2 regions of the Polaromonas sp. P1_E3 genome follow, and region 2 is predicted to be linked to the other one. Evidence: riboswitches for the same ligand, from Rfam matches in the RefSeq annotation. Region 2 holds a riboswitch; the other holds the start of a gene.
The links. A riboswitch is a leader RNA that binds a small molecule or an ion and turns the genes downstream of it on or off. The one in region 2 is predicted to bind S-adenosylhomocysteine.

Region 1 (9,092 bases), on a different contig from region 2:
CAGGCTGTAGGCCAGGCCATAGAAGGCCAGCAAAAACACGCCGACCGTCGCCCCGAATGGCACCCATGCGCCGTATTCATTGCCTTGTGCCAGCCGCACCGGCAGGCGTTGCAGGCTGCGGAAAATCACGCCAAACAGGACGGCGGTGGCCGCCGGGATCGGCAGCAGCAGCACGATGTTCGGAAACGAAAACCATTTATCAAAAATGCTGTGGCTCACCAGTGGCGTGGCCACCGAGATGGCGGCGATGCCGGCCATGGTGAACAGCAGGCTGCGCCTGGCCCAGCGCACGGCTTGCAGCTGCAATTCGCCTTCGGATTTGATGATGAGCCAGCCAGCGCCCAGCAGGCAATACGCCGCAACCAGCGCTGCGCCGATGACGGCATTGAACACGATGGTCCACCACGTCGCCGCGAAGCCGGTGATCAGCGAGCCGAGCATGTAGCCCTGGGACCAGCTGGCGATCAGCGAACCCGCAAAGAACGCGCGGTTCCACAGCGGCTTGAGCGCAGCGCGTGCCTTGACGCGAAAGTCGAACGCCACGCCGCGCAGGGTCAGCCCGATCAGCATCATCGCCACCGGCAGGTACAGCGCACCCAAAATCACACCGTGCGCCAATGGGAACACGGTCAGCAGAATGCCCACGCCCAGCACCAGCCAGGTTTCATTGGCATCCCAGAAGGGGCCGATGCTGGCAATCATGGTGTCCTTGTCTTCCTCGCTGGCGCGGTGCATCAGCACGCCAACGCCGAGGTCATAACCGTCCAGGATCACATAGGCCAGCATGGCCAGGCCCATGACGACCAGAAACACGATGGGCATCCAGCCGGCAGCCTGGGTCAGGTCGGGGGCAAGTTCAAGCATGGGTTTCTCCAGCGGGTTTGACGTTGCGGTTGGCGTCCGGGTTAGGGTAGTTCACCGGGTTGAGCGTGTCTTCCATGCCGGCGCCGAAAGGCTTGTCGGCATGCGTGCGGTGGCGCGCCAGGTAAAACACCACGGAGATATACGCGGCGATCAGCGCCAGGTACAACACCAGGTACAGCGTCAGCGTCAGGGCGATGCGCGGCGCCGGCACTTTCGACGCGGCATCAGCCGCCGTCAGAACGCCCGTCACCAGCCAGGGCTGGCGCCCGATCTCCGTCACGTACCAGCCGGCGACCAGCGCGATCCAGCCGGCAAACGTCATGGCGACCAGCAGCCGTGCGTGCCACACCGTCAGTTCCCGGGATGGGTCTTTCTTCCAGGGTGCGAGCCGAAGCACGCTGGCCCAGCTGACCAGCAACATCAGCATGCCGACACCCACCATGATGCGAAAGGCCCAGAACACCGGCGCCACAGGCGGGTGCTTGCCCTCGAACTCGTTCAGGCCCTTGACCTCGCCGTCCAGGCTGTGTGTGAGGTAGAGCGATGCCAGCTTGGGAATGCCGATTTCGTAATGGTTGGAGCGGCTGGCCTGGTCGGGCAGCGCAAACAGCACCGCGGGCACGCCTTTTTGTGTTTCCCAGATGCCCTCCATCGCCGCCAGCTTGGCCGGCTGGTGCTCCATGGTGTTGAGGCCGTGCAGGTCGCCCGCGATGATCTGCAGCGGGATCAGCATGGCGGCGAGGTAGATGCCGGTTTTCAGCCCCGCGATCACCTCGGCGCCGCGGTCATTGCGCAGCCAGCGGTAGGCCGACACGCCCGCCACCAGAAAAGACACCGTCAGCCCCGACGCCAGCAGCATGTGCGTAAGGCGGTAAGGAAAGGACGGGTTGAAGATCACCTGGAACCAGCTCGTCACATGCGCCTGCCCGTTGATCATTTCAAAACCCGCCGGCGTCTGCATCCAGGAGTTGAGCGCCAGGATCCAGAACGCGGACAGCGTGGTGCCGCCCGCCACCAGCAGCGTGGCGATGGTGTGCATGGTCTCACTCACGCGTTCACGCGCGAACAGCATCACGCCCAGCATGGTGGCCTCCAGGAAGAAGGCGGTGAGCACTTCGTAGGCCAGCAGCGGCCCGGCGATGTTGCCGACCTTCTGCATGTAGCCCGGCCAGTTGGTGCCGAACTGAAAGCTCATGGTGATGCCGCTGACCACGCCGAGGGCAAACGTCAGCGCGAAAATTTTCACCCAGAACTGGTAGGCGTCCATCCAGTACTGCGCTTTGGTTTTCACGAAGCGCAGCTTGAAGTACAGCAGCACCCAGCCCAGCGAAATGCTGATGGTGGGAAACAGGATGTGGAAGGTGATGTTGGCCGCGAACTGGATGCGGGCCAGCAGGAATGCGTCTAAACCGTCCATCATCAACTCCTGTTGTCGTCATCGGAAGGGCTTGCCGGCAATGCCGCAGGCCCGGCAGGTTCTGCTGGCTGTACCGCCACTTTGGGGGAGGCGCCGCGGCCTGTCAAACCGGCCTTCATGCTGCTGGCGACCTTGTCTTTCACCTCCAGCAGCTTCTGCACCTTGGCACCCATCTTCATCAGGCTCATCAGCGTGGCCGAGTCCATCTTCTGCACGTCAGCCAGCCAGCCCGTCATCAGCTCGATCAAATCGTGCATCTGCTTCATGCGCGCCTGGGCGTGAATATCGTCCTGATTGGCCGGGTGTTCCATCAGCGCATCGCGCAGCATCGACAGCGTCGGGTCAATTTCACGTTTGCGGCGTTCCTCGGCCAGCGTGCGAAAGATCGCCCAGACGTCTTCCGGCGCACTGAAATATTCGCGCCTGTCATTCGGCAGATGCTGCAGCCGCACCAGGTTCCACGACTGCAATTCCTTCAGCCCCATACTGACGTTGGACCGCGAAAACGCCAGCGCCTCGCCGATTTCATCGGCATTCAGGGCACGCGGCGAGACATACAGCAAGGCATAAATCTGCCCAACCGTCCGGTTAATGCCCCAACGGCTACCCATTTCACCGAAATGGAGGACAAAACGCTGGGTCAGGGGGGCAAGGTTCATGGCCGGCTTCTTTGGTTTATTGAATTTTCAGGAATTACTGAAATTCTAATAAATTGAAACGATTTGCGCTGGCGACTGGATTGACCCTGCGTCGAGCCGGGTGAAGCCGGATGAAGCGGGCGAACCTTGACCTGACTCAACGCCCGCGGTGACAACGCGGGCATCGCGTAGATCGTCGAGATGCTATCGAATTAATAGCTGCTTGCGCTCATCCCCGTTGGGCTAAAGGCCAATTTCATACATAAAAGCCGCCAGGCAGGGTCCCAAGCGGGTTCAGAACGTTCAGGGCGACCCGACGCTGTTTCCCGAGCAGTTTCATGACTATTTTTAACACCAGACTCGCCTCCAAGCCGATGCAGGACTTGCGCGACGCAAAGGCTGGTTGCCGGTTCGGGTCAGCGCTATTGGCAAGCCCGGCGCAACATGGGCATACTGGCCCGCCCCTACACAACACCCCAAAAAAGGATTCCATGCGCCATACCACCACCGTCCTCGGCTTTTCCGTCACCGTTGCCTTTGTGGCCGGAATTGCGTTGTCACCGCTGGCCCAGCACGCCCTGCCCGATGCGCATGCGCAGGCCGTGCCCCTGGCGCCGGCGATGATTGACCTCGCGGCGCTCAAGCACGGCGACATTCCCACCACCCCCAATCCTGAAATGAACGCCAGGGGCCTGGTCATCACCGACAACGCCACCATCGGCATTCAGTCCGGCAACGTGGCCAAACACATTCACCCGAAAACCGACGAGATCCAGTACATCATTGAAGGCAGCGGCGCCATGTGGCTGGGCGGCGAGCGCAAGGAGTTCAAGCCGGGCACGCTGATCATCATTCCCAAAGGCACGGCCCACGGCGGCACGCTGGTGACCAGCGGGCCTGTGAAGGCGCTGGCCATCAAGATCCCACCCCAAGCCAGGGACGACGTGACTTTTGTGAACTGAGCGGGCGCGCCTCGCCAGCGGGGCGATTCAGCGCGGCGTACGCGGTGCCGCTGGGCGCCGCCTTGGAGGCGGGCGCTTCCGGGCCGCAGGCGCAGGCGTTGTCGCGACCTCCGGCGTGGACTCCGGCACCAGCAGCACAACTTCTTTCAGCCCCATGCCCAGCATGCCAAGCTCTTCCGCCGCGGCACGGCTCAGGTCGATGATGCGGTTGCCGCTGTAGGGCCCGCGGTCGGTGATGCGCACATCGACATCACGGCCGTTGACCAGGCTGTGGACACGCACCATGGTGCCAAAAGGCAGCGTGCGGTGCGCAGCAGTGAACTCCTGCATGTCAAAGCGTTCTCCGCTGGCGGTGCGCCGGCCGTTAAAACGCGGGCCATACCAGGACGCCTGGCCGCGCTGGAATTCGCGGGGCACTTCGCCGGCAAGCAGCGATGGCCTGGGTGCAGCGGCGGAAGGCGGCACCTCGTCGGCCATCTCACCGGTCGCGGGTGATGCATCGGTGGCGGGCCGTGAAGGACGCGGCGCCGGTGCAGCAGCACCAGTGCCCGGCGCGGTGGAGGGTTTGTTTGGTGGCGGCGTGGTGCACGCGGCCAGCAAGGCCAGCAGCACCGCAGCACTGAGGGTGACGGCAGACCGGCGGGCACCCTGCTGCATGGATGGCAGCCTCAGGCGCGCTGCAGCCGCCCGATGATTTCCGTCGTCGCCGCGGCCTGGTTCATCGTGTAGAAATGAATGCCGGGCACGCCGGCTGCGTACAACTGCTCGCACAAACCGCTGATCACATCAAGGCCGAAGCTCTTGATCGACGCGGTGTCGTCGCCAAAGCCCTGCAGGCGCAGGCGGATCCAGCGCGGAATCTCGGCACCGCAGGCATCGGAAAACCGCATGAGTTGCGTGGAGCTGGTGATCGGCATGATGCCTGGCACGATGGGCACGTCCACACCCAGGGCCTGCGCGTCGTCGACAAAACGGTAGTAGGCGTCAGCATTGAAGAAGTATTGCGTGATCGCCGAGTTGGCGCCGGCCTTGACCTTTTGCACAAAGGCCTGCAGGTCGGCATCGGCCGATCTGGCCTGGGGATGTATCTCGGGATAAGCGGCCACTTCAATATGGAAGGCGTCGCCGGTTTCGGCGCGGATAAACGCCACCAGGTCGCTGGCGTAATGAAACTCACCGCCCGCGCCGTAGCCGCTGGGAAGGTCACCGCGCAGGGCCACCAGGCGTTTCACACCCATGATCTGCAAGGTGGTGAGCTGCTGGCGCACGGTGGCCTTGGTGGCGCCCACGCATGAGAAATGGCAGGCAGCGGACACGCCTTCGGCCAGGATCTCGCTCACCGTGCCAAAGGTGCCGTCCTGCGTGGAGCCGCCGGCGCCGAAAGTGACCGAGCAGAACTCGGGCTTGTGCGCATACAAGGCCTGGCGCGTCGCGCGGAGCTTTTCAGCGCCTTCAGGCGTCTTGGGCGGAAAGAATTCAAAGCTGAGGGGCAGGTTCATCTCGGATCTCACTCGTTGTTATTTGCCGTGGTTCGCCGTTGTGGGCCGTCACTCACCGGCATCGGTATTTTTGTCACGCCGTTTGCCTCGCGCAGGGCCAGGCTGGCCGGCATGCGCAAGTTCGGAGTCTTCGTGCGGCGCGCGGGCGGCGCGCAGTTCGCTGCGGGGCACGCGCTTGGCAACCTTGCGCTGCGGCGCGGCCGGCAGCGGCTGGTCTTCGCCGTCCACGTGCTGGCCCTTGACCGCCTGGATAAAAAATTCGCGGTTGCCGTCGCCGCCTTCAATCGGCGACGCCAGCCAGGCTTTCACTTCCAGCCCCAGCGCCGCGCACGCATCGCGCAAGCGCTTTTCCACAAATTCAAAATGCGCAGGGTCGCGCACGATGCCGCCTTTGCCGATCTGGCCGGGCTGCAGTTCAAACTGCGGCTTCACCAGCATGAGCAAATCGCCTCGGGGCTTGAGCAGGCGAACCACCGCAGGCAACACCAGCGTGAGCGAAATGAAAGACAGGTCGCCGGTCAGGAAGTCGAAGTTGGCTTCTGTTACCGGGCTCGCTTCATCCAGGTCAGCGTCATCCTCATCGCCATCGAAGTCATCGGAAAAATCCATGCCGCTGTCGCCCGCATGGCCGGCCACCAGGTCGGCGGCGGTCATGGAACGGGCATTCAAGCCCTCGACGCACACCACACGCGGGTCTTCACGCAGGCTGGCGTGCAGCTGGCCGTGGCCCACATCGACGCCCACCACCTGCACGGCGCCATGCTGCAACAGGCAATCGGTAAAACCGCCAGTGGATTGGCCCACGTCAAGGCAGCGCAAGCCGTCCACCTTCAGGCCCGTGGCTTTCAGCGCGCCTTCGAGCTTGAGCCCGCCGCGCGAGATGTATTTCGCTTCGGTGGTGTCCAGCAACTGCAGCTCGGCGCCAGGCGGAATCTCGTCGCCATTTTTGGCGACCTTCTTCCAGGCTGCGTCGGCTTCAGGGCGCCATTGCACCCCCGACGCAATCAGGCGCTGGGCTTGAGAGCGCGTGGCGGCATGGCCGTGTTCGACGAGGAATAGGTCAGCGCGCATATAGTGTTCCGGTATTCCAGCAACAGCCTCAAGGGCGTAGTGAGCGGCCCGAGAGCAAGGCGCGGGCGTCAGGCAACCGGAGTGCACTTGATGTGCACGAGGATTGCCTGATCGGGACCCGCAACGCCGCTATCGGGTCGCGCAGTAGCCAGGAAGCTTAATAGCGGTAAGTGTTGGCCTTGTATGGGCCGGCTTTGCTCACGCCGATGTAAGCCGCCTGCTCGTCGCTCAATTCAGTCAGCACAGCGCCGACCTTCTTGAGGTGCAAACGCGCGACCTTTTCGTCGAGGTGCTTGGGCAGCACATAAACCTTGCCCACTTCGTAAGCGTCTTTTTTGGTGAACAGCTCGATCTGGGCGATCGTCTGGTTCGCAAAGCTCGACGACATGACGAAGCTCGGGTGGCCCGTGCCACAGCCGAGGTTGACGAGGCGGCCCTTGGCCAGCAGGATGATGCGCTTGCCGTCCGGGAAGATCACGTGGTCGACTTGCGGCTTGATCTCTTCCCACTTGCACTTCTCGAGCGCAGCAACGTCAATTTCGTTGTCGAAGTGGCCGATGTTGCAGACGATGGCCTGGTCTTTCATGGCGGCCATGTGTTCATACGTGATGACGTTCTTGTTGCCGGTGGCGGACACAAAGATGTCGGCCTTGTCGGCAGCGTATTCCATGGTCACGACCTTGTAGCCTTCCATCGCGGCCTGCAGGGCGTTGATCGGGTCGATCTCGGTCACCCACACCTGGGCGCTCAGTGCGCGCAGAGCCTGTGCGGAGCCCTTGCCCACGTCGCCGTAACCGGCCACGAGTGCGACCTTGCCGGCGACCATCACGTCGGTGGCGCGCTTGATGGCGTCAACCAGGGATTCGCGGCAGCCGTAGAGGTTGTCGAACTTGCTCTTGGTCACGGAATCGTTCACGTTGATGGCGCGCAGGGCCAGCGTGCCCTTGGCCGACATTTCATTCAGGCGCAGCACACCGGTGGTGGTTTCTTCGGTCACGCCGATGATGTTTTTCAGGCGGCGGCTGTACCAGGTAGGGTCTTGCGCCAGCTTGGCCTTGATCGAATTGAAGAGGCAGATTTCTTCTTCGCTGCCGGGCTTGGAGATCAGGCTGGCGTCTTTCTCTGCCTTGGTGCCCAGGTGCATCAGCAGCGTCGCGTCGCCGCCGTCGWCCAGGATCATGTTGGGGCCTTCTTCAGGCGTGCCCTTGGCGCCGTTGAATTCGAAGATCTTGTGCGTGTAGTCCCAGTAGTCGGCCAGGGTTTCGCCCTTGATGGCGAACACCGGCGTGCCGGCGGCGGCAATCGCAGCAGCGGCGTGGTCTTGCGTCGAGAAGATGTTGCACGAAGCCCAGCGCACTTCGGCGCCCAGGGCTTGCAGGGTTTCGATCAGCACGCCGGTCTGGATCGTCATGTGCAGCGAGCCGGTGATGCGCGCGCCCTTCAGCGGCTGCGCCTTCGCGAATTCTTCGCGGATGGCCATCAGGCCGGGCATTTCGGTTTGCGCGATGTTCAGTTCCTTGCGGCCCCAGGCTGCAAGCGAAATATCGGCAATGGTGTAGTCGGTGGAAGGTTTCAGGACAGCGCTCATACGGTTCTCCAAATATCAAACGTCAGCTGGGCAAAATCGCCACGGGCACGGCTTTCAGGGGAAGGGAGAATTCAGTCATTCACCCGGCTTGAAAGCACATGCGGGTGAGCGTGGTTGCAATGAAGTCCTGAGCCTGGTCCACGTGATGTGGCTTGCAACGCTCCTCAGGAAAACAGATTATACCCACCCCCGCCCGAACTCACTTCGTGTAGTCCGTTCCCCCCTCTAGGGGGCGGCGCCTAGGGCCGGCGAAGCCGGACCCGCGGCCCCCACTGGTATTCCCGTTGGTTACGCCCTGTATCTTCAACCCAGCATGGGCCGCGGAACCGGCTTTGCCGGGCCACAGGCGGGCGGCCCCCTCGGCGGGCAGGGAGTTACGCGAAGCGAACGACCGTGGGGGCCATCCACCATGCGAAAATTTCACCATGCAAGAACTCCAGCGCTGGCCTGTTACAGAACGTCAACTCATCACCGGCGTCTTTACCGATATCGACGACACATTGACCACAGAGGGTGAAATCACGCCTGACGCACTGGAGGCTTTGGGTGACTTAAAAGCTGCCGGCTTCAAGGTTGTGGCCATCACCGGACGGCCTGTCGGCTGGAGCGAACCCTTCGCGGCGAGCTGGCCGGTCGATGCCATCGTGGCAGAGAACGGCGCGGTGGCGCTGCTGCCTGAGCAGGAAAAAGGCCCGCAGGCCGCACAGGGCGGGCGCAAGCAGCTATCAAAAATATACCAACAGGATCCCGCGACACGCGCTGCGAACTTCGCGCGCATGCAGGCGGTGCTGGCGCGCATCGAACGTAAAATGCCGGGTGTGACCCGCGCCACCGATTCACCGGGCCGCGAGACCGACATCGCCATCGATCACAGCGAGTTCACGCAGCTCAGCGACGCGCAAATCGCCGCCGTCGTGGCGCTCATGAAAAGCGAGGGCATGCACGCCACCGTGAGCAGCATTCACATCAACGGCTGGTATGGCGGGCATAACAAGCTGGAAGGCGCGCGCTGGATTGTTCGCCAGCTCTGGCAGCGCGACCTGGATGCCGAGA
Region 2 (16,607 bases):
GGAGACGTCATAGCCCGCCACATTTTTCATGACCTGCCCGCCAAACGTGAGCAACTCGCCGCGCCCGTTGATGAGCTTGAGCCCCAGCACGTAATCGCGCACGGCACCCACGCTGGCGCGCGCCGGCCCGCTCAGGCCGCTGGCAACCATGCCGCCTACGGTCGCTGGCCCGGGGGCGCCAAAGTGCGGAGGCTCAAAGGGCAGGCACTGGCCTTGGGCCGCCAGCATGGCCTCGAGTTCGGCCAGCGAGGTACCGGCGCGCGCAGTCACCACCAGTTCGCTGGGTTCGTAGCTGATGACGCCCGCGTACGGGGTCATATCGAGGATGTCACCTTCCAGTGATTGGCCGTAAAAGTCCTTGGTGCCGCCGCCGCGGATACGCAGCGGCGTGCCGGCGGCAGCGGCAATACGCACCCGTTCGGCCAGGGCGTCCATCACATCATCGGTGTCTGAAGGCATGGCTGGGATGGTACGTGGGTATATCGCCTGGGGAGTTGATCTTTTTGCATGCCGCCTGTTCGGTTTTTTCAGAGGCGAAGCTCAATCCTCGAAAAAGTTGACCGGCAAGCCGGGCACATCCACCCGCATCGAAAACACGCAACCGGACTCGGGATAAGCCTGCAACTCGGCAGGCGGCCGGTTGTAGCGCGCCGTGGTGACATACAGCGTTTGCAGGTCGTCACCGCCAAAACAGGGCATGGTGGGGCACTGCGCAGGCACGGCAATTTCAGCCAGCAGTTCTCCCGCCGGGGAGAGCTTGAGAAGGCGCGCACCTTCAAACATGGCCACCCAGTAGTTGCCCTGGATGTCTACCGCGGCGCCGTCAGGGCGGCCACCGTAGCCGGGCATGCCGAATTGCCAGCCGGCGGGCTTGCCCGGCCATTGATGGAAAACGCGTCGGTTCGCCATGGCGTTGCTGTCGGCATCCCAGTCCCAGGCATGGGTGGTGTGCGTGGGTGTGTCCGTCCAGTACACCGTTGCGGTGTCCGGCGACCAAGCCAGGCCATTGGCGATGATGGCGCCACCGGCCTTGCGCTCCACCGCAGGCACAAGGCTGTTGCGGCAGTCAATGGAAAAAAGCTCGGCCACGGACTTGTCCCGCGGTTCGTACATGGTGCCGGCCCAGAAGCGGCCGCGCGGATCGGCCTTGCCGTCGTTGAACCGCGTCGTGGCGGTGTCATGGCGGGCAGGCATGAGTTGCTGGAGCTCGGCGCCCCACTCTCGCGCACGGTAAATGCCGTCGCGCAATGCGATCACCAGGCCACTGCCCTGCCCCTGTGTACGGGCCGGCGCGATGCTGCCGGGTTCCGACGGCATGGGCCAGCTTTGTACCGTTCCCATAAAGACGTTGCAGCGGTGAATCTGCCGGCCTGGAATGTCAACCCAATACAGCATTTGCTCGTCGGGATGCCAGAACGGCGATTCACCCAGTTCACTGGGTTGTGCAACAACGGTTTGCCATGTCATGCGGCGTTCCTTGAAAGGCTGAAAAGTGGACAGGGACCCAAGGTTAGCACCGGCAGGGGCCACCGCAGCCCGATCCGGGCGATCATGCAACGCCCACAAGGCACGCGCCAAAAAAAAACAGCCCACCGACTTGCGCCGGCGGGCTGAACATCCAAAGGAGATACTCAATCAGGGAGCTGCCCTGGAGCAGCCCGAATTCGTCTGACTATGAATTAGCGGTTGTAGGCGGTCTCACCGTGCGAGGTGATGTCCAGGCCTTCGCGCTCGTCTTCTTCGCTGACGCGCAGACCGATTGTGAGGTCAACCACCTTGTAGGCGATGAAGGAAACTACACCGGACCAGATGATGGTGATCAGCACGGCTTTGGCCTGGATCCAGACCTGAGCAGCGATGGAATACGCATCAGGTGCCAGCATGGCAACCGTAGTCCAGTCGGCGACGGAGCTTGGGCCACCCAGGTTTGGCGAATTGAAGACGCCGGTGAGCAGCGCGCCCAGGATACCGCCCACGCCATGCACGCCGAACACGTCGAGCGAATCATCAGCGCCCAGCAGCTTCTTCAGGCCGTTCACACCCCAGAGGCAGGCGAAGCCGGCGATGAGGCCGATGATGAGGCCACCGCCGATGCCGACGTTGCCGGCTGCGGGCGTGATGGCCACCAGGCCGGCGACAGCACCGGATGCAGCGCCCAGCATGGAAGCCTTGCCGCGCATCAGCGCTTCACCGACGCACCATGCCAGCACAGCGGCAGCGGTTGCACCCAGCGTGTTGATGAAGGCCAGGGCTGCAAAGCCGTTGGCTTCCAGAGCGGAGCCGGCGTTGAAGCCGAACCAGCCCACCCACAGCAATGCGGCACCGACCATGGTCAAGGTGAGGCTGTGAGGGGCCATGGCTTCCTTGCCGTAGCCGACGCGCTTGCCGATGCAGTAAGCGCCCACCAGTCCAGCGACGGCGGCATTGATGTGCACCACGGTGCCGCCTGCGAAGTCCAGGGCGCCCATTTGCCAGAGGTAGCCCGCCTTGCCGTTCATGGCGTCAACCACTTCCTTGCCCGTGTAGGCGTCAGGGCCCATCCAGAACCAGACCATGTGGGCGATAGGGGCGTAGCTGAAGGTGAACCAGATTGCCATGAACAGCAGCACTGCGGAGAACTTGATGCGTTCGGCGAAGGCGCCGACGATCAGCGCGCAGGTGATGCCTGCGAACGTGGCCTGGAAGGCGGCGAACACGATCTCGGGGATCACGACACCCTTGCTGAAGGTCGCGCCATTGGCAAAGGTGCCCGCGACGTTGTCCCAGATGCCCTTCATGAAGAGCCGGTCGAAGCCGCCGAAGAAGCGGTTGCCTTCAGTGAAGGCCAGGCTGTAACCGTAGATGAACCACAGCACGACGATCATCGAGAAGGTGACCATGACCTGCATCAGGACGGACAGCATGTTCTTGCTGCGGACCAGGCCACCGTAGAACAGCGCCAGGCCGGGCACGGTCATCATGATGACCAGCAGCGTGGAAACCATCATCCAGGCGGTGTCGCCTTTGTTGGGAACAGGCGCAGGCGCGGCGGCAGCAGCCGGTGCGGAGGCCGCGGCAGCAGCGGCGGGTGCTTCCGCTGCTGCGGCAGGCGCGGCAGCGGAAGCAGCGGCTTCAGCAGGTTTGGCTTCTGCGGAGGCCGCAGGTGCAGCGGCCGGGGCCTGCGCCATCACGGCGCCGGTCGTCAGCAGGCTCAATCCCAATACCAGGGAGGCAAGTAGTTTTTTCATGTCTGTGTTCTCTTCGTTGGGGTGAGCCTTACAGCGCTTCCTTGCCGGTTTCACCGGTACGGATGCGCACGACCTGCTCGAGGTTGTAAACAAAAACCTTGCCGTCACCGATCTTGCCGGTGCGGGCAGCGCCCTCAACCGCTTCAATCACGCGGTCCACCAGCTCGTCGGAGACTGCTGCTTCGATCTTGACCTTGGGCAGGAAATCGACAACATACTCTGCACCACGGTATAGCTCGGTATGGCCTTTCTGGCGACCGAAGCCTTTGACTTCAGTCACAGTAATGCCTTGCACGCCAATACCGGAAAGCGCTTCACGCACTTCGTCCAGCTTGAACGGTTTAATGATGGCCGTTACGAGTTTCATTTTCAGGTTTCCTCCAGGGATGAATAGGGAAGCAGCATCGTCAAGCACCACCTCAGCCGGATTACAGGGCTTTTGTACGAGTCATTGCGGATCAGAGCTTCCGTAAAAGCTCCGAAGGCTGGCAACTTGAGCGAACTTCTTAGCAGGTAACGTGCCAAAGACGCTTTACATGGGCGGCGGGTCTTCCTTCAAACTTCGAGCGGGCCGCTGCGGACCTGGCCAACCCTGCCGCACCAATTAAGTGCGATTAAATGCACGATTTTGGAGCATGAAGTAAAAAAGCCGCACCAAGCCTGTCTTTAGTGCATGGCAAGCTCTGCAATGCCGGTTTTGGGGATGACACGCCGCGCGGGTTGGGGGCCAAAGTGCACCGCTCCTTTACCCCGGCGGGTCATACCTCTCCGCCAATTCCGCGGGCCGGCGGTCGGCTGGGCGATACTTGCCTCTCGTGAAGGCTGGTGCGCCTGAAACCGGGGATGGCCCCGGGTTCAGTCATGACACCGCCCCGAGGGAGGAAATCTGGAATGAGCTTGTCTTTAGTGCATAGCCGCGCCTTGTTGGGCCTGGAAGCAAGGCCCGTGCAGGTGGAAGTGCATCTTGCCAATGGGTTGCCCAGCTTTACGCTGGTCGGACTTGCGGAAACGGAAGTCAAGGAAGCGCGTGAGCGTGTGCGCTCAGCCATCCAGAATGCCGGGCTGGACTTCCCGGCCAACAAACGCATTACCGTGAACCTGGCGCCGGCCGACCTTCCCAAGGATTCGGGCCGCTTCGACCTGCCCATCGCGCTGGGCATTCTGGCCGCCAGCGGCCAGATCGACGCGCGCAAGCTGGAGGGTTACGAGTTCGCCGGCGAGTTGTCGCTTGGCGGCGAACTGCGGCCCATCCGCGGAGCGCTTGCCATGAGCCTGGCCCTGGCACGCCCCGAGCGGCTTGCGGCCGGGAAACTGCCCAAGCTGGTCTTGCCCAATGCCAGCGCCCAGGAGGCAGCACTGGTGCCAGGCGCCGAAATCTTTCAGGCGCACCACTTGCTGGATGTGGTGAGGCAATTTCTGCCGGGCGACCTCGCGGTTGAAGCAGGAGACGGATGGTCTCGCGTCCAGCCGACCGTGCCCTCGGCCCAGTCGCCGTACCCGGACCTCGCGGACGTCAAGGGCCAGGCAGCCGCCCGCCGCGCCCTTGAGATCGCCGCGACCGGCGGACACAGCCTGTTGATGGTGGGCGCTCCGGGCTCCGGAAAATCCATGCTGGCGCAGCGCTTTGCAGGCCTCCTGCCGGCCATGACCACTGAAGAAGCACTGGAAAGCGCGGCGGTGGCGTCATTGGGCGGCCGGTTCACGCTGGACAAATGGGCCATACGCCCCACGTGCGCGCCGCACCATACGGCAAGCGCTGTTGCGCTTGTTGGTGGCGGCTCTCCACCCCGGCCCGGTGAAATTTCCCTGGCGCACCGTGGCGTCTTGTTCCTGGATGAACTTCCTGAATTTCCCCGGGCGGCGCTGGAAGCCCTGCGCGAACCGCTGGAGTCCGGCACCATCACCATTTCACGGGCAGCCCAGCGTGCCGAATTTCCGGCGCGCTTCCAGTTGGTCGCGGCGATGAACCCCTGCCCCTGCGGCTACCTGGGATCGAGCTTGCGGGCTTGCCGCTGCTCGCCCGACCAGGTGTCGCGTTACCAGGGCAAACTCAGCGGCCCACTGCTGGACCGTATCGACCTGCACGTGGAGGTGGGTGCGCTTGCAGCCGATGAGCTGGTCAATGCGCCGCCGGGCGAAGCCACTGCCGCTATCAGAACGCGGGTTGCCGCCGCACGTGACCGAGCCATGGCACGGCAGGGCGCGGCCAATCAGGCGCTGGAAGGCCAGTCCATTGACGCGCAATGCCGGCTCGATGACGCGTCCGCGAAATTCCTGAACACCGCGGCAGCGCGGCTGGGCTGGTCAGGCCGCAGCATCCATCGCTGCCTGAAAGTGGCCAGGACGATTGCCGACCTTGCAGGGGCCGAAACTGTACAGGTCACCCACGTGGCAGAAGCCGTGCAATATCGCCGCGCGCTCAAGGCAGCACACTGACGACGCAAGCCGTCTGGCAATAACCCGGTACTGAACCACGGAAATTCGGAGCAACCACCAACCGTCTTCTTGAGTCTGCAGCCCCCTCGTGGAAAGCCCTGCTTTCCCGCCTGGCTTCAAGGAGTTTTTCCCGTGTGCTGGCGCTGGGGCCGCCGTGCTTTCCACCAGCGGGCAAGGTGGACTCTCAGATCCTGATGCGGATGGGTGATGCGCCGGATCGCGCCGGCGTAATCCAGCGCCAGGCCCGGCGTCCAGGCAATGGATTCGGCACGCACCCGAATGCTTCCAGCCAGCCACATGTCGGGGTGAAGGGCCAGGCGCAGCAGGGTTCGCCAGAAAGGTTTGTCGGCGAACACGCCTTCCATCGCGGCGTCAATGGCCTCGGTCACCACCACCGAGCAGTTGCGATGCGTCAGGTTATAGGTGTCGTCCTGACGGTAAGCTTCCCAGAAAGACTGCAGGTGGCCGCGGTTGAACAGGCGAAAGCGGATGCGAAAGGTCGAGGGGCGCGTCGCACCGGCTTCCTGCTCATAGGAGGGAAGCCACATGCCCGGATGGTCATTGCTTTGTGTGGCGCGCACCTGGTCCACCAGGTTGCGCTGCGTGATGCTCAGGCGTACGCGGGGATGGTGGCTGATGTAGAGCTGCGGCCCGCATTCCAGCGCGACATGGCCGGTGGTCACACTGCCTTTGCGGGAAAGGGCCGCGATGTAACGGTCGACCAGCGGCAGCCGGATGCGCCCTTCACTTTGATCCACGGCAGTCCAGATGTGAACCACCATTTGTTCGGCGAATGCACCGACGCCTGCAGAAGGGCCGGGCCGCGGTGTGTTGGTGCCCATCTCCCTTTTTCTTTGATAGAGCTCAATGGCCGCGAGCCGCGAGCCCGGCGGCAGACGTTGCAGACGCCATGCCCCGCGCATCACCACGTAGCCGCCCGCCATCAATGCAAGGCCGCTGCAGAACGATACGTTCATCGCGGACGGCAGGGGCCAGTCCGTCGCGAGCAGCAGGGCCATGACGAGATAGCCCCAGCCGATGATGTGCGACATGCGCCAGTTCGGATACCGGATCAGAAGGCTGGACGCGATGCGGACCAGCCCGTTGAAGGTAAAAGCCGCGGCAAAAAGCACGCCTGCCGCAATTGAATTGTCCCAGGGGAAATCCAGCAGAAGGCAGGCAAACACCACCATGGCCGCGCCGCGCAGCATTTCAAAGCGCCGACGCGCGCGCGTGTGGGTGGCACCGATCACCAATTCAACCAGGCCCTGCAGCAGCAACACCGCGCCGAACACCCAGCCGGCCATATCCGCCACGCCATCGACCAGGTCGATCAGCACCACGGCGCCAAGCAGCACTGCGAAGAGGCCTGCTGCAAGAAAAATCTTCCAGCGCTTCACGAGCGCATCGCCGCCAAAAAGAGTTAGTGCCAGTCTGAACATGTTGGTCCGTAGCCGCCGGGGTCATGCGCCCGGCAAGGGAACGCGCAGCTCGCCGCCCCCCGGGGTTATCTCAATGAGGGGAAATCAACCAGGTAGCTATTCATGGGCAAGGTGGCCCGCTGCACCGCTTGCTGCTGTGGCAAAGCAGTCCACGCGACCTTGCCTTGCTCGCTCACATCCGTGGCAACACCCCTGGCGACGAAACCGTCAATGACGTAGGGCAGGCCCTGTGATGACAACGGGCCCATGCCGTCCGACACGTGAAAGTGCAGGTGTGGCGCCGTGGTGTTGCCGGAATTGCCCAGCAATGCCAGCACCTGGCCGCGCTTGACGCGATCGCCCGCGCGCACCTTCAGCGAGCCTGGCTGCAGGTGCGCGTAAAAGGCGTAATAGCCGCGTCCGAGGTCCAGGATGACATGGTTGCCTGTCACGTTCTGCATGGTGGTATCGGATGGCAAGGCGTTGGGCACCCGTTCGGGCAAGCCGTCGAGCACGGAAACCACTTTGGCGTCCGCCACGGCAATGGCCTTTTGCCCATAGGTGGGCCAGTTTTCGTTCTTGCTGCTGTCGCCGTTGCTTTGATGGGAGTTCGCATCAATCCTGACCCAGTCAATGGCAAAGCGCTGGCTGACGTAGAGGACGCCGTTGACGGGAATGCCGGCGCGGCGGTGCGGCACCTCTTTGCAGCAGCCATTGAATGCAATCCAGCCTGGGCCTTCAAGCGGCGGGCCGATCAGCAAGGCGGGCCGGGTGCTGACGGCCACTGCGCCCCCGGTTTGAGTCGTCTGGACAGGACCATCGCTCGCCGATTTGACTGCCGCCGCCAGCTTGCCCTCGGGCGAAGAGGTCACCACGCGATGCGAAAGGGTTTTGGGCAGGGCCTGGCCGGCCTCGAGCGCCACGTCAATCCAGAAAAAACCGGCCTGTGCCGGGCCTATGCTGTCACCGGCGGCACCACCCAGCAGTGAAAATGTGCCGGCGACATCCGGCCCGGCAATGGTGGCCAGAACTTTGCCGGAAACACCATCCAATACTTCCAGCGACACCAGCTTTAGAGACACCGCCCGCGCATTGGTGACCTGCAGTTCGTAGTCGATGTGCACACGTCCATCGGCACCGCGAAAAGGTACGGGGCGCACCGAGGCGCTCAGCAGTACGGGGGTGTTCTGGTCGTGCGCGCCCGCGAATTCGAGCGTGTCGAGTCCAGGCTGGGGTCCTGCCGCAAAGGCAGGCAGGCTCCCGGCAAGCGCCAGCACGGCCACGAAAAAACGGCGCATGCGATTCTCCTTGTGATGGGCGGGGCCATCATAGCGCCAAGCCCCGCACAACCCGAGGGCAGGCGTTACGCGCAGGGTTCTCCCGGTGGCAGATCAAAGATGAAGCCGGCCCTATCGACGCCGCGTCAGCTGGCCTGCGAGGCCCGCGCTGCGGGCCGTCCCCCGGATCAGCGGTTGCTGTAGTCGGGTGGTTGCTGCTGCATGGTCACCGGTGCCGGCGCAGGCCGGGGGCTGTAACTGGCGCCGTCCTGGGTCCGCAAGGTCGAACCCTCCACCGTTACGCGGCTGCCAACACTGGGAGCATGGGCAACTTCCACCATACGGTGTGAACCGTCTTCCATGCGCACGCCGACCTGATACACCGTCTCCTTGCGCACATGCCCTTCGATGGCATTGCCGGCGAAACCGCCGCCCACCGCGCCCAAAATGGTCGCTGCCGTGCGCCCTCCGCCATGGCCGACCTGGTTACCCAGCACGGCGCCCAGCACGCCACCCGCCACAGCGCCAACACCAGGGCCGGCCGGTTTGGTGGAGCGCTCCACCGGCGTGACTGATTCCACCGCACCGCAGACATGGCACACAGGCGCCGGTGCCACAGCGACCGGTGCAGGGTAAGGGGCCGGGGCGGGCGAAATACCCGCATAACTCGGGGCGGGTGCAGGTTTTGGCGTGGGTTTGACCACCTTCCTGGTCGGCACAGGTGCGGGTTTCGCGGGTGCGGCAACCGGCTTTTCAGCGAGGTCGTCCGCCGCATTGCTGGCTGCTGCCATCGGCGGCGGCGCCTGCGGTACGGCTTGCGGCGCTGCAAGCGCCACGGGAGCCGCAGTGACCGGGTTGCGCATCTGGTAAATCATGGTGCCGCCCATCGCCAGGACGGCGACGCCCAGGATGCCGACCGCCGCCCACAGGGGCTTGCTGGCCGAGGAGGCCTGCTGGCCCGGCTGGAGTGTTTCATTGGATGTGTTCATGGCAATTCCCTCTGTGAAATCTAATAGGCCCCGCGAACGGGAATCCATCTAATAGTTGCTCAACGTTTCCCATGCCGAGAAGGTAAACACGCTCCGGCAGCCAGCTGTGTATTTATGTAAACGAAGGTGATTCTCCGGCAAAGTCGCCGTAAACGCGAATTGCCACGGTGGCCCTGAACTGCTCACGGCCTGCGCCGGCCGTGAGCCGGCTTTCAGAGATTGGGCGCCAGCAGGCGTTGCAACGCTTCGGCCTTGAGGCCGCGCCGCTTGGCCAGGTCCTGCAGCTGGTCGTCGCCGATCTTGCCCACATTGAAATAGGTGCTCTCGGGGTGGCTCAGGTAAAAGCCGCTGACGCTGGCGGCCGGCGTCATGGCCAGGCTTTCAGTCAGGGCCATGCCGATTTCTTCGGCCTTGAGCAGCTCGAACATCTCTTTCTTGACGCTATGGTCCGGACAGGCCGGGTAGCCGGGCGCGGGGCGTATGCCTTGGTATTTTTCGGCGATCAACGCCTCGCTGTCCAGGGACTCGGCGGGCGCGTAGCCCCACAAATCCTTGCGTACCCGCTGGTGGAGGCATTCGGCAAAGGCCTCGGCCAGGCGGTCGGCCAGCGCCTTGAGCATGATAGATGAGTAGTCGTCATGGTCGTCGAGGAAGTACTTTTCCTTTTTCTCGGCGCCTATGCCGGCGGTCACGGCGAAGACGCCGATGTAGTCCGGGAGATTCTGGTCTTTTTGGCCTGCAGCACCCGCAGGGCGGGCGCCACCAGCCATCAATTCAGGAGCAAGTATTTTTGGCGCCACAAAATCAGCCAAGCAGCGGCTCGGGCGCATCACGCCGTCGATTGCGGTTTTTTCGGTCTGCTGGCGCAGGCCATACCAGGTCATGGCGACTTCACTGCGCGATTCGTCCGTGTAAATCTCAATGTCGTCGCCCACGCTGTTGGCGGGATAAAGGGCCATCACGCCGTTGGCGGTGAGCCAGCGGCCTTCGATCAGGCGCTTGAGCATGCGCTGGGCGTCGGCATACACACGCACGGCCTCGGTGCCCACCACCTCGTCTTTCAGGATCGCCGGGAAGGGCCCGGCCAGGTCCCAGGTCTGGAAGAAAGGGCCCCAGTCGATGAACTGCGCGAGCTCGGCCAGGTCGAAGTTCTTGAAGACGCGCCGGCCGATGAATTTCGGCACGGGCGGTGTGTAGTGGGCCCAATCGATGGACGTAGCGTTGGCACGCGCCTTGGCCAGCGGCCACATCGGCACCTGCTTTTTGTTGGCGTGCTGGGTACGCACCTTGTCATAGTCGGTGTAGAGCTCATCGATGTATTTGGCGGCCTGGTCGGACAGCAGGCTCTGCGCCACGCTCACGCTGCGGGACGCGTCGGGCACGTAAACCACCGGCCCTTCGTAGTGCGGCGAAATCTTGACGGCCGTGTGCACGCGGCTGGTGGTAGCGCCGCCAATGAGGAGCGGAATCTTCCTGATGCGGAAGTGGTCGTCCTTTTGCATCTCGGCCGCCACGTACTGCATTTCTTCCAGGCTGGGGGTAATGAGGCCTGAGAGGCCGACGATGTCGGCGCCCTCGACCTTGGCGCGCGCCAATATTTCATGGCAGGGCACCATCACGCCCATGTTGACGACTTCAAAGTTGTTGCACTGCAGGACCACGGTCACGATGTTCTTGCCGATGTCGTGCACATCACCCTTGACGGTGGCGATGATGATCTTGCCCTTGGTCTTGACGTCGCCGCCTGCGGCTTCGAGCAGCAGCTTTTCGGCCTCGATGTAGGGCAGCAAATGCGCCACGGCCTGCTTCATCACGCGGGCGCTTTTGACCACCTGGGGCAAAAACATCTTGCCCTGGCCAAACAGGTCGCCGACGACATTCATGCCGTCCATCAGCGGGCCTTCGATGACGTGCAGCGGCCTGCCGCCTTCGGCCAGGATTTCCTGATACACCTCTTCGGTGTCGGTCACGATGTGCTCGTTCATGCCATGCACCAGTGCATGCGACAGACGCTGACGCACCGGCAATGCGCGCCATTCGTTTTTCTTGCTGTCGTCCCTGGCGCCGCTTTTTGCGGTTTCGGCCACTTCAATCAGGCGCTCGCTGGGCGTGAGTTCAGGCTCGCCAGGCTTGTAGACCGGGGTGCGGTTCAGCACCACGTCTTCAACACGCTCGCGCAGCACCGGGTCAAGGTCGTCGTAGACACCGACCATTCCCGCGTTGACGATACCCATGTCCATGCCGGCCTGGATCGCGTGGTACAGGAACACCGTGTGGATGGCTTCGCGCACCGGGTCGTTGCCGCGAAAGCTGAAGGACACGTTGGACACGCCGCCCGAGACCTTGGCGCCGGGCAGGTTCTGCTTGATCCAGCGTGTGGCGTTGATGAAGTCGACCGCGTAGTTGTTGTGCTCTTCGATGCCGGTGGCAATCGCAAAGATGTTGGGGTCAAAGATGATGTCCTCAGGCGGGAAATCCAGTTCGTCGACCAGTACGCGGTAGGCGCGCTCGCAGATTTCGACCTTGCGCTCGTAGGTGTCGGCCTGGCCTTTTTCATCGAAGGCCATCACCACGGCCGCCGCGCCATAGCGCTTGAGCAGCTTGGCCTGCTGCTTGAAGGGCTCCAGGCCCTCTTTCATCGAGATCGAATTGACGATGCCCTTGCCCTGGATACAGCGCAGGCCGGCTTCGATGACGCTCCACTTGGAGCTGTCGATCATGATGGGTACGCGGGCGATGTCTGGCTCGCTGGCGATCAGGTTCAGGAAACGCACCATGGCGGCCTGGCTGTCCAGCATGGCCTCGTCCATGTTGATGTCGATGATCTGGGCGCCGTTTTCGACCTGCTGGCGGGCCACGGCCAGAGCCTGTTCATATTCACCATTCAGAATCATGCGGGCAAACGCCTTGGATCCGGTGACGTTGGTGCGCTCGCCGATGTTGACGAACAGCGTACCCGCGCCAATGGCGACCGGCTCCAGGCCGGACAGCTTCATGGGAGGAACAAAGGATAAAGATTCAGTTTCAGACACGGACTCACCTTGAGGCAAAGGTGAGCGTCGTTGCTTCAGGGGCCGTCAAAAGCCGTCCTGTAACCCAAGCCTGACGAACGCTTGTGTTCGCTGCAACGCTCCTTGGGTTACCATCATTTTAAGGGCTGAACGCGGCCCGCGCCATATCCTGGCGCCAATGGCCAGAGATACCAGCAAAGTCCAAGGGATAGCGGGAGCCACCATGCTTGAAAACCTGTTCGGTAGAAAACAGAAGGGAACGCCCGATGCGCCCGAGTCCATGCGTCCCAAAGACCGCATGCGGGCCATTGAAGGCTCCAGCACGGCCGAACTCGCCGCCAGGCTGTTGATTGCGCCCACGGCCCTGATGCAGCTCACCCTTGAAGAGGCTTTTACCGTCGTCAGCTACATGATGCCGCGCAGGATTGCCGAGGGAACGACCTTCATCCGCGAAGGCGACAAGAGCGATACCGGTTATATGGTGCTGCTGCTCGAAGGCGAAGTCACGGTCGAAAGCATTGTGGTCAGCCGCCGCACGCCGGTCACCATCACGGTACTGGGTCCCGGCAGCCTGATCGGCGAGATGGGCCTGGTCGACGGCCAGGCACGGCTGGCCTCATGCACCGCCAGCAGCGACGTGAGCTGCGCCGTGCTGTCGCGCGCAGCGCTCGAAAAAATGGGGGAAAAGGAACCCGTCACCGCGGCCAAACTGATGTTTGCCGTCTCGCTGCGCATCGCCGAACGGCTGCGCGATACCAGTGAGAAACTCAGGATGTACAGCCAGCTGGTGCAAGCCATGCAGCAGGAGATCGACCGGCTGATGCCGGGCTGATTTACCGGCAAAACCCGAAAAGGCGCCGGGAACCGGCGCCCTTTCCAGGTTTTAGTCGAGCTTGATTTTGGCGACCTTGATCAGGCGCCCATAGTCGGCGTGCTCCTTCATCACCATATAGGCAAAGTCGGCAGAGCTCATGGGACTGGGCGTCGCGCTCATGCGGGCGAACTTTTCCGCAGTATCGGGGGTATTGAGCGCATCAGCAAAGGCACGCTGAAGCTGGTCCGCCGTGGCTTTCGGAAGGTTGGCGGGGCCAAAAATACCAAACCAGGTGCTGATGTGAAAGCCAGGCAACACGTCATTGATGGTGGGGATTTCCGTGAAACTGCTGGAGCGGTTGATGGTCGTCACGCCGAAGGCGACCAGCTTGCCGGACTTGATGTTGGCGCTGGCGGATGCCAGGTTGTCAAACATCAGGTCGGTCTGGCCGGACAGCAGGCCAGCCTGCGCCTGGGCAGAGCCGCTTGAAGGCAGGTGCACCACGCTGATCTTGGCCAGGCTTTTGAACAGCTCACCTGCGAGGTGGCCGGCGCTCCCGTTGCCGCCGGAGGCATAGTTCAGCCGGCCGGGGTTCTTGCGTGCGTACGCGATCAGGTCCTTGGTGTCCTTGATTTTCAGGCGTTTGGCCGTTTCGGCGTTCATGACCAGCACGTTCGGCACGCGCGCCACCAACGTGATGGGCGTGAAATCCTTCAATGCGTCATAGGGCATGTTCGGGTAGAGCCAGGGGTTGATGGCATGCGTGGCCACCGCGCCCATCACGAGCGTGTGCCCGTCTGCAGGCGCCTTGGCGACGAAGGCGGCACCCACGTTGCCGCCGGATCCCGGCCGGTTGTCAACCGTGACTTCAGTCTTGAGCAAGGGGCGCAGCTTCTCGGCCAGGATGCGTGCGGCATTGTCCAGGGGGCCGCCGGCCGGATAGGGAACGACGATCGTCACCGGTTTTTGGGACGACAGTTGCGCATGGCCCGCGAAAGCCGCCATTGCCAACGTGAATGCCGCTGCGGCCTTGATGAATAAACCCACCTTCATGATTTCCTTAGTTTGTTGTGTTGCGTTGTTGTGTTGCTTTGTTTTAGCCAGGCCGTCAGCGTTGCATAGCGCTACACCGGCATCAGAGCCGGCCTGGCAAAGGGGCCTGACTATAGCCGCTAAATATGACATTCAAGGGGCGCCCTCAGAGATGCCATTGATATGCATACTTATTGATTACAGGACAAGGAGGGAGCCGGCTTCTTCAGCAGCCGGCGGGCGCCACGAGGGTGACGCCGGCAGCGCTGCCCTCAGGCAGCTTCCTTGTAGAAAGCGCCGCGCTGCAGGGAGCGGCTGGCGACCGGCGCCACCGCGTGGGCGATGGCGCCGATATGGTCCGGCGTGGTGCCGCAGCAACCGCCCACGATATTGACAAGGCCTTCCTCGGCAAACTCGCGCAGCAGGCGTGAAGTCACATCAGGGGTCTCGTCAAAACCGGTGTCGCTCATGGGATTGGGCAGCCCGGCATTGGGGTAGCAGCTGATGAAGGTGTCGCCGGCCACGCGGGCCAGCTCCTGGATGTAAGGGCGCATCAGGGTGGCACCCAGTGCGCAGTTCAGGCCGATCGCCAGCGGTGCGGCATGGCGCACGCTGTGCCAGAAGGCCGTCACCGTCTGGCCGCTCAGGATGCGCCCAGAGGCGTCCGTCACGGTGCCGCTGATGATCAGGGGCAGGCGCTCGCCGGAGTTGTCGAAATATTCGTCGATGGCGAACAGCGCCGCCTTGGCGTTAAGCGTGTCGAAGATGGTCTCGACCAGCAGCACGTCACTGCCGCCCTTGACCAGCGCTTCGGTCTGCTCGTAATACGCCTTGCGCAGTTCTTCAAAGCTGGTGTTGCGCGCGCCCGGATCGTTCACGTCGGGGCTGATGCTGGCTGTCTTGGGTGTGGGGCCGAGGGCACCGACCACAAAACGCGGTTTGTCGGGCGTCGAAAACTTGTCGCAGGCAGCGCGCGCGATGCGGGCCGACTCGTAATTCATCTCGATCGCCAGGTCGGCCATGTCGTAGTCGGCCTGGGCCACCGTGGTCGCACCGAAGGTATTGGTTTCAATCATGTCGGCGCCCGCTGCCAGGTAACCCTCATGGATGTCCTGGATCACGTCGGGACGCGTCAGGCTCAGCAACTCGTTGTTGCCCTTCACGTCCTTGTGGAAGTCCTTGAAGCGCTCACCCCGGTACTGGGCCTCATTGAGCTTGAAGCGCTGGATCATGGTGCCCATGGCGCCGTCAAGGATGGCAATGCGTTGTTCCAGGATGGCCGGCAGTTGTTGCCCGCGGGTGTAGGTGATTGGCTTCATGGCCCCGATTTTAAGGCGCGGCAGCTTTTTCAGCAGACTTCGATGGGTTCTCTTCAACCAACAGGGGCCGCGGAACCGGCTTTGCCGGGCCGCAGGCGCAGCGCCCCCTTGGGGGGCAGCGCATTACACGAAGTGAAAAGCGTGGGGGCGTTAGACGACAATAGGGGTATTGCGCCCATCATGAAAAACTTTCAACCCAAAGAAGCCTGGACCTGGCTGCAGGCACATCCCGACGCGCTGTTTGTGGACGTCCGCATGGAAATCGAGTCGCTGTACGTCGGGCGCCCACAGGGCGTGGTCAACGTGCCGTGGTACGAATACCCCGACCTGCAGCCGGACGCACAGAAATTTGCCGATGCCGTGGCGCGTGAAGCCTCCAGCAAGGCACAACCGGTACTGCTGATCTGCCGCTCAGGCAAACGCACGCTGGACGCCGGCAAGGCGCTGGAAGCAGCCGGCTTTTCGGATGTCCAGCATGTGGTGCACGGCTTTGAGGGCGAGCTGGACGAGCAGTTTCAGCGCTCCACGCTTTCCGGCTGGCGGTTTGACGGTTTGCCCTGGGAGCAGATGTAGCCGGTCTCTACCCGCTATTTATGCATCAAAAAGGCCTCCAACCCTTATGCATCCAGCGCAAGCAGCTCCTATTTTCATAGCATCCATTTTTTACCGCGCCGACTTTCCGGCTTAACACTTTGTCTTCACTGCCCATCTCCGCGCCTCTGCCGACACCCCTGGACGTGCTCAGCCGGGTTTTTGGCTACGACAGCTTCCGCGGCCCTCAGGAGGCCATCGTGGACCATGTGGTGCGCGGTGGCGATGCCCTGGTGCTGATGCCCACCGGCGGCGGCAAATCGCTGTGCTACCAGATCCCGGCCATCGTGCGGCAGAACGCCGGCCATGGCGTCACGGTGGTGATCTCACCGCTTATCGCACTGATGCATGACCAGGTCGGCGCCCTGCATGAGGCCGGCGTGTCCGCTGCGTTTTTAAACTCGACGCAAAGCTTCGAGGAAAGCAGCCAGCTTGAAAAGCAGCTGCTGCGCAACGAGCTGACACTGCTTTACGCGGCGCCCGAGCGCAT

Region 1: another riboswitch for S-adenosylhomocysteine. It lies ahead of ahcY (adenosylhomocysteinase); the one in region 2 lies ahead of metH (methionine synthase).

Annotation. Positions count from the first base shown of each region.
Region 1 is NZ_JBFUBD010000044.1:1,208-10,299, reverse strand. Features, by position in the region: gene AC1D0Z_RS08470 (cytochrome d ubiquinol oxidase subunit II) at 1-864, opposite strand, end outside; gene AC1D0Z_RS08465 (cytochrome ubiquinol oxidase subunit I) at 857-2,281, opposite strand; gene AC1D0Z_RS08460 (GbsR/MarR family transcriptional regulator) at 2,284-2,940, opposite strand; gene AC1D0Z_RS08455 (cupin domain-containing protein) at 3,411-3,881, shown strand; gene AC1D0Z_RS08450 (septal ring lytic transglycosylase RlpA family protein) at 3,909-4,538, opposite strand; gene metF (methylenetetrahydrofolate reductase [NAD(P)H]) at 4,550-5,380, opposite strand; gene AC1D0Z_RS08440 (TlyA family RNA methyltransferase) at 5,429-6,451, opposite strand; gene ahcY (adenosylhomocysteinase) at 6,609-8,039, opposite strand; S-adenosyl-L-homocysteine riboswitch at 8,139-8,211, opposite strand; gene AC1D0Z_RS08430 (HAD-IIB family hydrolase) at 8,465-9,092, shown strand, end outside.
Region 2 is NZ_JBFUBD010000001.1:14,999-31,605, reverse strand. Features, by position in the region: gene glcE (glycolate oxidase subunit GlcE) at 1-468, opposite strand, end outside; gene AC1D0Z_RS00125 (SMP-30/gluconolactonase/LRE family protein) at 541-1,467, opposite strand; gene AC1D0Z_RS00120 (ammonium transporter) at 1,680-3,227, opposite strand; gene glnK (P-II family nitrogen regulator) at 3,256-3,594, opposite strand; gene AC1D0Z_RS00110 (YifB family Mg chelatase-like AAA ATPase) at 4,119-5,663, shown strand; gene AC1D0Z_RS00105 (HdeD family acid-resistance protein) at 5,780-7,105, opposite strand; gene AC1D0Z_RS00100 (peptidoglycan DD-metalloendopeptidase family protein) at 7,171-8,382, opposite strand; gene AC1D0Z_RS00095 (glycine zipper 2TM domain-containing protein) at 8,550-9,350, opposite strand; gene metH (methionine synthase) at 9,563-12,346, opposite strand; S-adenosyl-L-homocysteine riboswitch at 12,398-12,492, opposite strand; gene AC1D0Z_RS00085 (cyclic nucleotide-binding domain-containing protein) at 12,585-13,193, shown strand; gene AC1D0Z_RS00080 (Bug family tripartite tricarboxylate transporter substrate binding protein) at 13,245-14,228, opposite strand; gene AC1D0Z_RS00075 (homocysteine S-methyltransferase family protein) at 14,480-15,526, opposite strand; gene AC1D0Z_RS00070 (rhodanese-like domain-containing protein) at 15,707-16,099, shown strand; gene recQ (DNA helicase RecQ) at 16,219-16,607, shown strand, end outside.